Regions from separate parts of the Pengzhenrongella sp. genome, predicted to be linked through region 3. Evidence: riboswitches for the same ligand, from Rfam matches in the RefSeq annotation. Region 3 holds a riboswitch; each other region holds the start of a gene.
What was found. Region 3 has a riboswitch for cyclic di-AMP ahead of VIM26_RS14785 (C40 family peptidase). Riboswitches for the same ligand answer to the same signal wherever they lie in the genome.
Positions count from the first base shown of each region.

Region 1: another riboswitch for cyclic di-AMP. It lies ahead of VIM26_RS19765 (C40 family peptidase); the one in region 3 lies ahead of VIM26_RS14785 (C40 family peptidase).
Region 2: another riboswitch for cyclic di-AMP. It lies ahead of VIM26_RS22770 (C40 family peptidase); the one in region 3 lies ahead of VIM26_RS14785 (C40 family peptidase).

Region 1 is NZ_DATCNW010000344.1:240-4,513, reverse strand. It holds gene serC (phosphoserine transaminase) at 1-971, opposite strand, end outside; gene VIM26_RS19770 (metal-dependent transcriptional regulator) at 1,139-1,837, shown strand; cyclic di-AMP (ydaO/yuaA leader) riboswitch at 2,050-2,253, shown strand; gene VIM26_RS19765 (C40 family peptidase) at 2,252-3,034, shown strand; gene VIM26_RS19760 (HNH endonuclease) at 3,252-3,758, shown strand; partial or broken gene VIM26_RS19755 (universal stress protein) at 3,877-4,274, shown strand, end outside.
Region 2 is NZ_DATCNW010000401.1:23,954-28,227, reverse strand. It holds partial or broken gene VIM26_RS22775 (hypothetical protein) at 1-838, opposite strand, end outside; gene VIM26_RS22770 (C40 family peptidase) at 929-1,675, opposite strand; cyclic di-AMP (ydaO/yuaA leader) riboswitch at 1,677-1,829, opposite strand; gene VIM26_RS22765 (hypothetical protein) at 1,982-2,398, opposite strand; gene VIM26_RS22760 (SPFH domain-containing protein) at 2,534-3,970, shown strand.
Region 3 is NZ_DATCNW010000255.1:3,621-7,894, reverse strand. It holds gene VIM26_RS14790 (heavy metal translocating P-type ATPase) at 1-1,416, shown strand, start outside; gene VIM26_RS14785 (C40 family peptidase) at 1,581-2,333, opposite strand; cyclic di-AMP (ydaO/yuaA leader) riboswitch at 2,335-2,508, opposite strand; gene VIM26_RS14780 (PKD domain-containing protein) at 2,803-4,274, shown strand, end outside.

The DNA.
Region 1 (4,274 bases), on a different contig from region 3:
ACGACGCCGTTCGCGCGCAGCACCGCGGACACCGCCGCGGCGTCGATCCGCTCGTCGAGGTCGATCGTGCCGACCACGTTCGAGCGGGCCGCCGGGTCCGCGACGAACGGGGTGGCCCACTCGCGCGCCTGCGCCCAGTCGTACAGGTGGCCCGCGGAGGTCGCGGTCCGCGCAGCGGCCCAGGGCAGGCCGCCGTTGTCTAGCATCCAGGTGAGCTGCTCCGCGAGCAGCACGAGGGTCGCGATCGCCGGGGTGTTCAGCGTCTGGTCCGCGCGCGAGTTCACGATCGCGGTGCTCAGCGACAGGAACTGCGGCACCCAGCGTCCGCTCGTCTCGATCTGCGTCGCGCGCTCGACGGCGGCGGGCGAGAGCAGCGCGAGCCACAGCCCGCCGTCGGACGCGAAGGACTTCTGCGGCGCGAAGTAGTACGCGTCGGTCTCCGCGACATCGACGGCGAGCCCGCCCGCGGCCGACGTCGCGTCCACGACGGTCAGCGCGCCCTGCTCGCTCGAGCCGGGGACGCGGCGCACCGGCGCCATCACCCCGGTCGACGTCTCGTTGTGCGGCCACGCGTACACGTCGACGCCGTCCTGGAGCTCCGGCAGGGCGAGCCCGCCCGGCTCGGCGCGCCGGATCGTCGGATCGGCGAGGAACGGGGCTCGGTGCACGGCTGCGGCGAACTTCGCACCGAACTCCCCGAACGACGCGAACTGGGCGCGGTCCCGCACCAGGCACAGGGACGCGAGGTCCCAGAACGCCGTCGACCCGCCGTTGCCCAGCGCGACCTCGTAGCCGTCGGGCAGCGCGAACAGGTCGGCCAGGTCCCGCCGGATGCGCCCGACGAGCGAGCGCACCGGCGCCTGCCGGTGCGAGGTGCCCAGCAGCGTGCCGCCGACCGCTGCGAGCGCCGCGACCTGGTCGGGTCGTACCTTGCTCGGGCCGGAGCCGAAGCGCCCGTCGCCGGGCAGCATCCCGGCGGGGATGACGATGTCGGGGATCGCGGCGGGGGTCTGGACGGCAGTGGGCTCGGGCACGGCGCGAGCCTAGGCGCTCGCTCGTGACACGGGCCACCAGTGCAGCGTCCATAGCACGTAGCCTGTCGTCAGCGCGTGAATTGACTTACCTGGAGGCAGTTGCCGTGAGTGACCTGATCGACACCACCGAGATGTACCTGCGGACCATCTTCGAGCTGGCTGAGGAAGGCATCGTCCCGCTTCGCGCGCGGATCGCCGAGCGCCTCGGGCACTCCGGCCCGACCGTCTCGCAGACCATCGCCCGCATGGAGCGCGATGGGCTCGTCATCGTCAGCGGCGACCGGCACCTCGAGCTCACCGAGGCCGGGCTGCTCAAGGCGACGCGCGTGATGCGCAAGCACCGCCTCGCCGAGCGCCTGCTCACCGACGTCATCGGGCTGGACTGGGAGTTCGTCCACGAGGAGGCGTGCCGGTGGGAGCACGTGATGAGCGACCGCGTGGAGAAGCGCCTGCTCAACCTGCTCGACCACCCGCACCACTCGCCGTACGGCAACCCGATCCCGGGCCTCGCCGAGCTGGGGGAGGAGCGCGAGCAGGAGGACTTCCTGCACGGCGTCGTGGCGCTCGCCGAGGTCGCGCCGGTGAACGGTGAACCTGCGCGCGCCGTCGTCGCGCGCCTCGGGGAGCCGCTCCAGACGGACATCGAGCTGCTGGTCCGTCTCGAGAGCGCCGGGGTGACGCCGGGCTCGGAGATCTCCGTCGAGCGGGGCCCGAACGTCCTGATCGTCGGCGCGCCGGGCGCGGAGATCTTCCTCGATCTGCCCGACGAGGTTTCCCGCCACATCTTCGTCGTCGCCGGCTGACGCCTGCGTGACCGGGCGGATCTCACCGCTGCGACCTGCGCATTCGTGTGCGTCCGGCGAGCTCGCCGGCCCTTGGGCGTCGGCCCTCGCCCGCCGCCGTGCTATGACGGCGATCGCGCTGTGACATCCGTCACCGTAATCAGAACGTGACATTCGACGGCGGGGTCCAGTACGTTCGACTCGCTCCTCGGATCTCTTGTCCGGTGGAGACCTTGAGCGGAATGCCTAATCCTGCCGCCGCAAGGGGTTCCGTACGACTTCGCCGGCAGGGGCGGGGGACCCAAGTGTGTGGATGCCGGTGACGGTGTCCTTGGGGTGAAGCCGGGTGGACGTCGGTAACGACGGCCGGCCGGCCGGGTGTGTTCCTCCCATCCGAACCCGACAGCTGACCTCGTAGGCGTCTGGAGGCAAGACGTGACGACTGTGAGCCCTGCCCGCCACCGTTCCGCGCACCGACCCGCAACCCCCCTCTCCGATTTCGCCGCAGCAGCCACCGGCTCGCTCAGCATCGTCGGCCGCCGGTCCGCGATCGTCGCGGCGGCCGCGGGCCTGGTCGTGTCGACCATCGCTGCACCGGCCTCCGCCGTGCCCACGACCGAGAAGCCGGCGTCGTCGGTTCCCGCCGTGGACACCTCGGCACTGACCTCCTCGGCCCGCGCCGCGCTCGAGTCCGCGCCGGTCGTCACGGTGGCGAAGGACGCGACCTGGACGTTCGATGCCCCGGCCGTCAAGCTCGTCACCGACCCGCCGCCGCCGCCCAAGGTCGTGCCGCGGGTCGTCAAGGCCGCGTCGCGCTCGAGCGTTCGGACCGCCGCTCCCGAGGCTGCGACCGGAGTGGCGACGTCGGCCGTGCCGCAGTCGGTCTCCGGCAACGCCGTCCTCGAGATCGCCGCCCGCTACGTCGGCGTGCCGTACGTCTCGGGTGGCAAGACGCCGAGCGGCTTCGACTGCTCCGGCTTCACGTCCTACGTGTACGCACAGCTCGGCAAGTCGATCGGCGGCACGTCCTCGGCCCAGCGCTACGCCGGCACCGTCGTGTCCCGCGCCGACGCGCTGCCCGGCGACCTCATCTGGACCTCCGGCCACGTCGCGATCTACGCCGGCGGCAACCAGGAGATCGACGCACCGAAGCCCGGCGGGACGATCCAGTTCCGTGGCATCTGGCAGTCCAACCCCACCTTCATCCGGGTCGCCTGACCGCGGCTGGATCGACGGGCCTCGAGCACAGTCGTGACGCGGACCCCGGCGGCGCGCACCGCGCCCCGGGGTCCTCGTGCGCCCGGATGAGGGCTCCGCGCAGCCCCGGTCGGTAATGACTTGGGCGGTGAGGTTACGCTTGTCGCGCTTGTACCTCCACATTGCGGCCCGCCAGCCAGGCGGGTCCGACGATCAGGTCCTGGAGCTCACCGTGCTGATGCCCGCGGCGCCACCCCGACGGACGTTGCTGCTCAACGCGAGTCTTGAGCCACTGTGCGTGGTGAGCGTGCACCGCGCCGTCGTCCTGGTGCTCAATGGCAAGGCCATGGTGCTCGAGACGGACGGTCGCGTGCTGCACTCCGAGCACTCCGCGGTTCCGCTGCCGCTCGTGATGTGCCTGGTCCGCTACGTGCACGTGCCGCACCGCCGGACCGTCCCCCCGAGCCGGCGCACAGTGCTGCACCGCGACAAGAACCGGTGCGCCTACTGCGGCGGGCTGGCGGACACGGTGGACCACGTGCAGCCGCGCTCGCGCGGTGGCCGGCACGAGTGGACGAACGTCGTCGCGGCGTGCAGCCGATGTAACCACCGCAAGGCGGACCGGCTGCTCGTCGAGCTCGGGTGGGAGTTGCCGTTCGTTCCGCACCCACCGCGCGGGGCAGCCGCGCTGTTCGCGGCCACGGTCCGGACCGACCCGTCGTGGACGGCCTACCTCGTGGCCTGACCTGCAGCGCGAAACACCCTCCCGTCAGGTCAAAGGACCGTGCAGTCCGGGCCAAGTCCGGGGTATTTTCTTACACAGACCTGACCGAAATTGGTCCGGCATGCCGGAAGGAAAGACCATGACGCGCGATGACGTAGTGCTGGTCGGTGTGGACGGCTCCGACGCCAGCCTGCACGCCCTGGACTGGGCGGTCGCCGCGGCGCTGACCCACGGCTTTGCTGTGCAGCTCGTGTGTGCCTACTCCCTTCCCTCGTTCACCGCCGCCTCGCTCGACGGTGGCTACGCGGCGCTCGACGACACCGCGATCCAGGCGGGCGCCCGGGCGGTGCTCGCCGAAGCCCAGGTCCGGGCGGAGGCCCGCGGCGCGAAGGTCACGACGACCGTCGCGACCGGGGACGCCACCGGGGTCATGGTGGAGATGTCCCGCAAGGTGCGGCTCGCCGTGGTGGGCACGCGGGGCCGGGGCGGGTTCGCCGACCGGCTGCTCGGCACCGTCTCCTCGGCGCTGCCCGCGCA
Region 2 (4,274 bases), on a different contig from region 3:
CGAACAGCAGCGGCACCGCCAACAGCGCCCAGTCGCCCATCTTCCGCGGCGCGCGTTCGGCGCTGCGGGCCCAGGCCGCGGGTGCGAGCAGGGCGATCCCGAAGACCCAGGTGACGTCCAGCCAGCTCCCGATCCGGTACGTCCCGGTCGCGGCCTGGAAGAGGTACACCACGTTGCCGAGCACGGTCCAGGCCACGGAACCCGTCACCAGCCACCACACCGCGCCGACCCGCCAGCCCAGCACGCCGAAGGCTCCGACCAGCAGGACGAGGATCAGGAGCGCCGCTGACGGGTAGGCAATTGCGGTGGCGACGTGGGCGATGCTGCCCTTCTTGGGCACCAGCACCTTGTCGAACACCCAGGCGATCGCAACTGCGCCCAGCCCGCAGGACGCGACGAGCCCGTCGAGCCAGGTCGAGGCGTGCCAGTGCGCGACCCGAGCGCGCAGCAACAGGGCGATCGCCACGTACGCGAGGGGATACGGCGCGAGCCAGCCGGCGTCCGCCCAGGACGGGAACGGCCGCGGATCCAGGAACGGCAGCACGGCCGCGGAGTAGAAATTCGCGGCGACTCCCACGACTATCCCGAACCCGAACAGGATCCAGGGCAGGCGACCGGACGGCACCAGCCGCGCTCGGGCAAACATGAGCGAGGCGCTGAGCGCCGAGACCGAGCTCATCAGCACCATGCTCAACGTCGAGCCGGTCATTCGGCTCCCGAGCAGCGGCGAGGAGACGACGACGTTCGCCGCCACGAGCGCCGCCAGCGCCCACAGACCCGCGCGAACAGCCCACCGCCGACCCGCGGGCAGCGTGGTGTGCAGGAAGGAGATCCCCATGGTGGACAGGATCGACAGCAGGGCAGCGAAGTTGAGGCCCTGCGGCCGCGGCGTCCGCCCGACTCGGCTCGAGGGTGGTGCGTGCTGCGGTCAGCCGACCCGAATGAACACGGGGTTGGACTGGTAGATCGCGTGGAAGCGGATGACGTTGCCCGGCGTCGCATCGATGAGCATGTCGCCACCGGCGTACATGGCCACGTGGCCGGGGGTCGTGATCAGGTCGCCCGGCAGGGCGTCCGCACGCGAGACGACCCGGCCCGAGTAGCGCTGCGCCGCGGAGGAGTGCGGCAGGGTGATCCCGAGCTGCGCGTACACGTAGGTGGTGAATCCCGAGCAGTCCATGCCGCTCGGCGAGGACGCGCCCCACACGTATGGCACCCCGAGGTAGCGCTTGGCGATCTCCATGATCCCGCTCCGGCCTGCGCTCGCCGGTGCGGGCGCGCGCTCGACGCTGCGCGAGGCGACCGGCGCGACGCGCGGCTTCGCCCGGGGGTCGGCGACGACCTTGAGCACCGGGACGTCGAAGGTCCACGTGGCGTCCTTCGCGACCGTGACTGCCGGTGCGGTCTCGATCGCGGCGCGCGCGGACGCCGTCAGCCCGGAGGTGTCGATGGACGGGACCCGGGCGGTGCTCTGGGTGACCGGGGCGGACACCGCCGGCGCGGCCACCGCGGGCGCGGCGAGCGCAGACATGATGAGCCCGGATCCGGCGGCGACGACAGCGGTCCGACGACCGACCTGGGCAAGGCTGCCCGACGCGGTCTCGGCGAAGTCGGTCAGGGCTGTGGTGGGACGGCCGACGGCGCGGTGGCGGCCGGTGCTCGGGCTCACGGGCATGGTGACCTCTCCGGTCGCCTGCGGGGTGAGCTGTCGGGTTCGGGCGGGAGTTACGCCCGGCCGGTCGAGGATCTCGACCGGCTTCACCCCAAGGACACCCTCTACGGTGCCCGAAAATACGTGGGTCCCCCGCTCCTACCAGCGAGAACGTCTTGTGCCTTCGGTGGCGGTAGGACTCGGCGGTCCACCTCTGGCGTACCCACGAGATATCCCGGGGACACCCGACCCTAACCCCGGCCGCGCAATGTGCGGACAAATCGTCGATATCGGAGTACATCGCCGCAGGTCACGGCCGACGGATTCGCGTCAACTCCGCGTGAGCCGGCCGAGGTCGGCTCCGTCCTGACCGAGCAGCACGAGCCGGTCGCCGTCGGAGGCCGCTCGGCGGGCGGTCGCGACCCACGAGGGGACCGGCGCACCGGCGCAGCCGATCTCCGTGGAGAAGCCCGAGGTCGTCAGCAGCCGGCCGTGGTCATCCACGGCCCAGCGGCCCTTGCTGGCCTCGTCCGTGACGACCGGCGGCTGGGTGTAGAACTCCGTGACGGAGGTGAGGAACAGGGTGTCGGTCGCGGACCACGAGCCGGAGATCATGCCGCAGTGGCGCCACAGCTGGAACTCCCCGAGGTCGATGCGCAGCCAGGTGTCAGGGGCCTCCCCTGCCGCGTCCGACACCCGCCAGAGGTTCAGGGAGAGGGTCACGACGCCGAGCGGTCGTCTTCGCATGGTTTGCCTCCTCACGTGGAAAAATGTCGCCGGATTGACGTTCCTTGCAGGCATTGCCGCGCCGTCCTGCGGCCTACTATCCGGTGGGCGATCGCCGCACGGGCGCCGCCCTTCGACCAAGGAGCTCGACGGGTCATGGACAGTGGACTGATCATCTGGGTGGGGGTCGCGGTCGTTGCCGTGATCGTCGGCATGGGAATCTTCCGCAGCATGTGGAAGGTCGCCGAGCCGAACGAGGCGCTCATCATCTCCGGGCTCAGGGCCGGCGACCCGGGCAGCGCGCTGGGCTTCAAGGTGGTGACCGGGCGGGGCACGCTCGTGTTCCCCGGCGTCCAGACCGTGCGACGGCTCTCCCTCGACATCAGCGAGGCGGCGCTCGAGGTCACCTGCGTCACCACGCAGGGCATCCAGGTCACCGTGCGCGGCGTCGTCATCTTCAAGGTCGGCGACGACGACGCGTCCATCGCCAATGCGGCACGCCGGTTCCTGGACAACCAGGCGACCATGGTGGCGAAGATCGTCAACGTCTTCGAAGGTCACCTGCGCTCGATCATCGGGTCGCTGACCATGGAGGAGCTCGTCCGCGAGCGTGAGCGGCTCACCCAGGAGACCCGCAACGCGGCCGGGGTCGAGCTGGAGAAGCTGGGGCTGGTGATCGACACCCTGCAGATCAAGGACCTCGAGGACCCGACCGGCTACATCCAGAACCTCGCGAAGCCGCACGCGGCCGCGGTCGAGAGGAACGCCCGGATCGCGCAGGCGCAGGCCAACCAGCAGGCCACCGAGGCCGAGGCGGCCGCGCAGGCGATCCAGGCGGACGCGGTGCGCAAGTCCAAGATCTCCCAGGCGCAGTACCAGGCCGAGGTCGACCAGGCGGCGTCCACGGCCGCGCAGGCCGGGCCGCTGGCCGCCGCCGCGGCGCGCCAGCTCGTCGTCGTGCAGGAGACCGAGGTCGCCAAGCTCGAGGCGGCGCGGCGCGAGCAGCAGCTCGAGGCCGAGGTGCGCCGGCCCGCGGACGCGGCCCGTTACCGCGTGGAGCAGGAGGCGCAGGCGGCCCGGAACGCCGCGATCGCCGAGGCGGAGGCGCGCCGGGCCTCGGTGATCGCTGCCGCGGAGGCGGACGCCGAGAAGGTCCGGCTGAACGGCGTGTCCGAGAAGTCGCGACGCAGCGCGCTCGCCGAGGCCGTGCGGGCCGAGGGTGAGGGGCAGGCCGCGGCGACCAAGGCGGTCGGTGACGCGGAGGCGTCCGCGATCCGGGCCAAGGGCTTCGCCGACGCGGAGGCCATCGAGCGCCGTGCCCAGGCGCTCGCGACCAACTCCGAGGCGGTCGTGATGCAGCAGCTCGCGCAGAACTACCCGGAGATCGTTGCCGCCGCCGCGCAGGCCTTCGCGAACGTCGACAACATGAACGTGCTGAACGGCGCGGAGGGCGTCAACTCGATGCTGATGTCCGTGATCGGTCAGGGAGCAGCCGGCCTGGGCACGATCAAGGAGATCCTCAAGCAGATGCCCGCAGGCGTGCCGGTGGTGCCGCCCGTTCCGGTCAGAGCGGCCAAGCCCGAGAACAACTGAGGTCGCGGCGGTTGGCTCGCGGTCGCCTGGGTGACTGCGAGCGTTCGAGAGCGAAGAACCGTCGGCGTCCGAACCCTGCGGATCGATCCGTCCGTGCGGAGCATGGTGCACAAGTGACCGAAATGACCCACTGGACAGGCAAATCGGTCAACTCCCGTCCCACCAGTCCCATGCTCCGCACCGACGGAAAGTGCGCCCACTGGGTTGGCGCGTCAATCGTGAGTGGGCGGGCTCAGTGCGGCGCTCAGTGCAGCCAGAGTGCAGTGAATAAGGCATTTTGGTGCACTTTCGCTGCACCGAGCCA
Region 3 (4,274 bases):
GACGGGATCGTCGCCCAGGGCACCAGTGCCGTGGACGCCTCGATGCTGACCGGTGAGTCCGTGCCGGTCGAGGTCGGACCGGGCGACGCCGTCGTCGGGGCGACGACCAACGCCGGCGGCCGGCTCGTGGTGCGCGCGACCCGGGTCGGCGCCGACACCCAGCTCGCGCAGATTGCGCGCCTCGTCGAGGATGCCCAGAACGGCAAGGCCGCCGTGCAGCGGCTCGCCGACCGCGTCTCGGCCGTGTTCGTGCCGATCGTGATCGCGCTCGCCCTGGCGACGCTGGCCGGCTGGCTCGTGTTCGGCCCGAACGCGCAGGCCGCGTTCACCGCCGCGGTCGCCGTCCTGATCATCGCGTGCCCGTGCGCGCTGGGGCTCGCGACGCCGACGGCGCTCATGGTCGGCACCGGCCGTGGCGCCCAGCTCGGCATCCTGATCAAGGGTCCCGAGGTCCTGGAGTCCACCCGCCGGGTCGACACGATCGTGCTCGACAAGACCGGAACCGTGACCACCGGCCGGATGAGCCTCGTCGAGGTCATCGCGGCCGACGGCGTGGCCGAGTCGGAGGTGCTGCGCCTCGCCGGCGCCCTCGAGCATGCCTCCGAGCACCCGATCGCGCGCGCCGTCGCAGAGGGCGCGATCGCGCGCCTCGGCGCACTGCCGCCGGTCGAGTCGTTCGCGAACACCCCTGGCCGGGGCGTCGGGGGAGTGGTCGACACCCACGCCGTCGTCGTGGGGCGGCGGGACTGGCTTGCGCAGGAATGGGCTCAGCGCGCGCCGGCCGAGCTCTTCGACGCTGCGGACGAGGCCGAGCGGTCGGGCCGGAGCCCGGTGTGGGTCGGCTGGGACGGTGAGGTCCGGGGCGTCATCGTCGTCGCGGACACCGTGAAGCCCACCAGCGCCGAGGCCATCGCCGAGCTGCGCCGGCTCGGGCTCCGCCCGGTGCTGCTCACGGGGGACAACGCGCGCGCGGCCGCAGCCGTCGCTGCGCAGGTCGGCATCGAGGCGTCCGACGTCGTCGCCGAGGTCCTGCCGGCCGGCAAGGTCGACGTCGTCCGGCGCCTGCAGGCACAGGGACTCGTCGTGGCCATGGTCGGTGACGGGGTGAACGACGCCGCGGCGCTCGCACAGTCCGACCTCGGGCTGTCGATGGGGTCCGGCACGGACGTGGCCATCGAGGCGAGCGACCTGACGCTGGTCCGGTCCGACCTGCGAGCGGCGGGCGTCGCGATCCGACTCTCCCGCCGCACGCTCGGCACGATCAAGGGCAACCTGTTCTGGGCCTTCGCCTACAACCTCGCAGCGTTGCCGCTCGCCGCGGCCGGCCTGCTCAACCCGATGATCGCGGGCGCCGCGATGGCGTTCTCCTCGGTCTTCGTGGTCACCAACAGCCTGCGCCTGCGCCGCTTCCACTGAGCCCTGCAGGGGTATCGACCAGACGCCAGAAGATCCCTCAACAGAGGAACCCCCCCAAACAGAAAACCCCCGCTAACGTCCGAGCGTTGACGTCCTATAGGACGTCAACGCTCGGACGTTGCGGGGTTGTGCTGTGGTCAAGCGGGTTTAGCGGTCTAGCGGGTCTAGCCGACCCGGATGAAGACCGGGTTGGACTGCCAGATGCCGCGGAACTGGATCGTCGAGCCGGGCTTCGGCGAGTCGATCTGCTGGTCGCCACCGGCGTAGATCGCGATGTGGCCGGGGGAGGAGATCAGGTCACCGGGCCGGGCGTCCGCGCGGGACACCACGGTGCCGGCGCCGGCCTGTGCACTGGCCGTGCGGGGCAGCGTGATGCCGAGCTGGGCGTACACGTAGCCGGTGAAGCCGGAGCAGTCGAAGCCGCTCGGCGTCGTGCCGCCCCAGACGTAGGGCACCCCGACATAGCGGGCGGCGATCTCCAGGACCGCGCTGCCGGAGAAGGCCATCGTGGGGGCAACGGTGCGCACGGACGAGCGCGACGCCGCAGGAGCGACCGGCACCACAGGCTTGGGCGGCGGTGGCGGCGGGTCGGTGACGAGCTTGACGGCCGGGGCGTCGAACGTCCAGGTCGCGTTCTTGGCGACCGTGACCGCGGGCGCGGTCTCGATGGCCGCACGCGCCGAGGAGGTCAGCGCGGAGGTATCGACGGCGGGCACCCGGGGGGAGCTCTCGACTGACGGGGCGGCCGTGGCGGGTGCGGCGAACGCCGAGACGATCAGCCCGGTGGCGGCGGCGACGACGGCGGTCCGACGGCCCGCGAGCGCGAAACCGTCGGTGGCGTTCTCCGCGAGGTCGGAAAGTGGAGTGGCGGGACGGCCGACCGCGCGGTGGCGGGCGGTGTTCAGGCTGACGGGCATAGTGACCTCTCCGGTCGCCTACGGGGTCAGCTGTCGGGTTCGGGCGGGAGTTGCGCCCGGCCGGTCGAAGTTCTCGATCGACTTAACCCCAAGGACACCGTTTCCGGTGCCCGCAGTACGTGGGTCCCCCGCTCCTGCCAGCGAGAAAGTTGTGTGACCTCGGTGGTAGCAGGACTCGGCGGTCCACCTCAGCCGTCCCCAGCGTGGCCCGGGGACGATTGAGGGTAACCGCAATCAGGCGAAAGTCGAAAAACGGGCCCGGACGCCCAGCGCCGCCGGACCGGCGGGGGCTGGCCCGACGACGCCCTTCGAGGCGCCTTTCGGCGGCGCGCACAGGTCTGCGCCCCGAACTTTCGGACCGGGTGAAAACGTGGCGAGGACTGGATCGGATGCCCAGTTTGTCCCCTTATGCTAATTCGAGTCGAGCACCTCGCCGACGAGCGAGGCGGACCCTCTCGGGAGTCGGACCATGGCACAGCGCACCCGATCGCACCGCGGCGCCATCCGCCGGATGGTGGCGAGCCTCGCGGCCGCTGCGCTCCTTGTCGCCGGTCTGACGCTCGCCGGTCCGCCGGTGCCCGCGCGTGCCGACTCGGCGCCGGTTGATCCCGGGACGCCGGCGACGGTGGCGGCGGACGCGTTGCCCACGGTCCAGATCGACGGGGTCGCGTGGTCGCAGGTCGTGGTCGACGGGACGGTCTACGTGGCCGGGCAGTTCACCACGGCGCGGCCCGCGGGCGCCGCCGCGGGGACCTCGACGGTGGCGCGCTCCAACCTGTTGGCGTACGACCTCGCGACCGGCGTCCTGATCGACTCGTGGGCGCCGGTCCTGGACGGGCCGGCGTACGTCATCACGGCGTCCCTGGACGGCACCCGCCTGTACGTCGGTGGTGACTTCACGCACGTGAACGGGTCGCCGCAGAACCGGATCGCGGTGCTCGACCGGGCGACCGGGGTGCGCGTGGCGGGCTTCACCGTCGGCGCGAACGCTGCGGTGCGGGCGATCGTCTCGACGCCGACCACGATCTACTTCGGCGGCAACTTCAACACGGTGGGCGGCGTCACGCACTACCGCCTGGCCGCGATCAGCGCCACGAAGGGCGGGTTGTTGTCCTGGAAGGCGTCCGCGCAGTCGGCGCAGGTCGAGGCGCTGGTGCTGAGCCCGGACAACTCCCGGCTCATCGTGGGCGGGCGCTTCACGACGCTGAACAACGTGGCCGCGCTCGGCTCGGGAGCGGTCTCGACGTCGACCGGGGCGGTGCAGGCCTGGGCCGCGAACGCGGTCATCCAGGACTGGGGCTACGGCGCGGGGATCATGTCCCTGGTGACCGACGGCACGTTGGTCTACGGCTCGGGTTTCGCGTTCATCAAGGACTCCAGCAGCGCCGGGAACCTCGAGGGTGTGTTCGCGGCGGACCCGAACACCGGTGCGATCGTGTGGGTCGAGGACTGCCACGGTGACACGTACTCGGTGTTCGCCAACCCCGGCCAGGACTCGGTGTACAGCGTCGGGCACGTGCACTACTGCGGAAACATCGGCGCCTACCCCGAGGGCGCGTACCGGTACGCCCTGGCGTTCACCAAGTCGACGGCCATGACGATCACGCCGAACCCGGTGGCGAACTACTACGACTGGCAGGGCTATCGGGCGCCCGCGCAGCTGAACTACTACCCGGACATGACCAAGGGGACGTTCACCGGCCAGGGCCAGGCCGCGTGGCACGTCACCGGGAACAGTGACTACGTCGTCTTCGGCGGGGAGTTCCTCACCGTCAACGGGCAATCGCAACAGGGCCTGGTACGCATGGGCGTTGCGGCGAAGTCGACGAACAAGCTCGGGCCGCGCCTGACCGGTTCGGCCCTGCAGCCCGTCGCGACCTCGAGGGCTGCCGGCACGGCGCAGGTGTCCTGGCCGACGAACTGGGACGCGGACAACGAGAC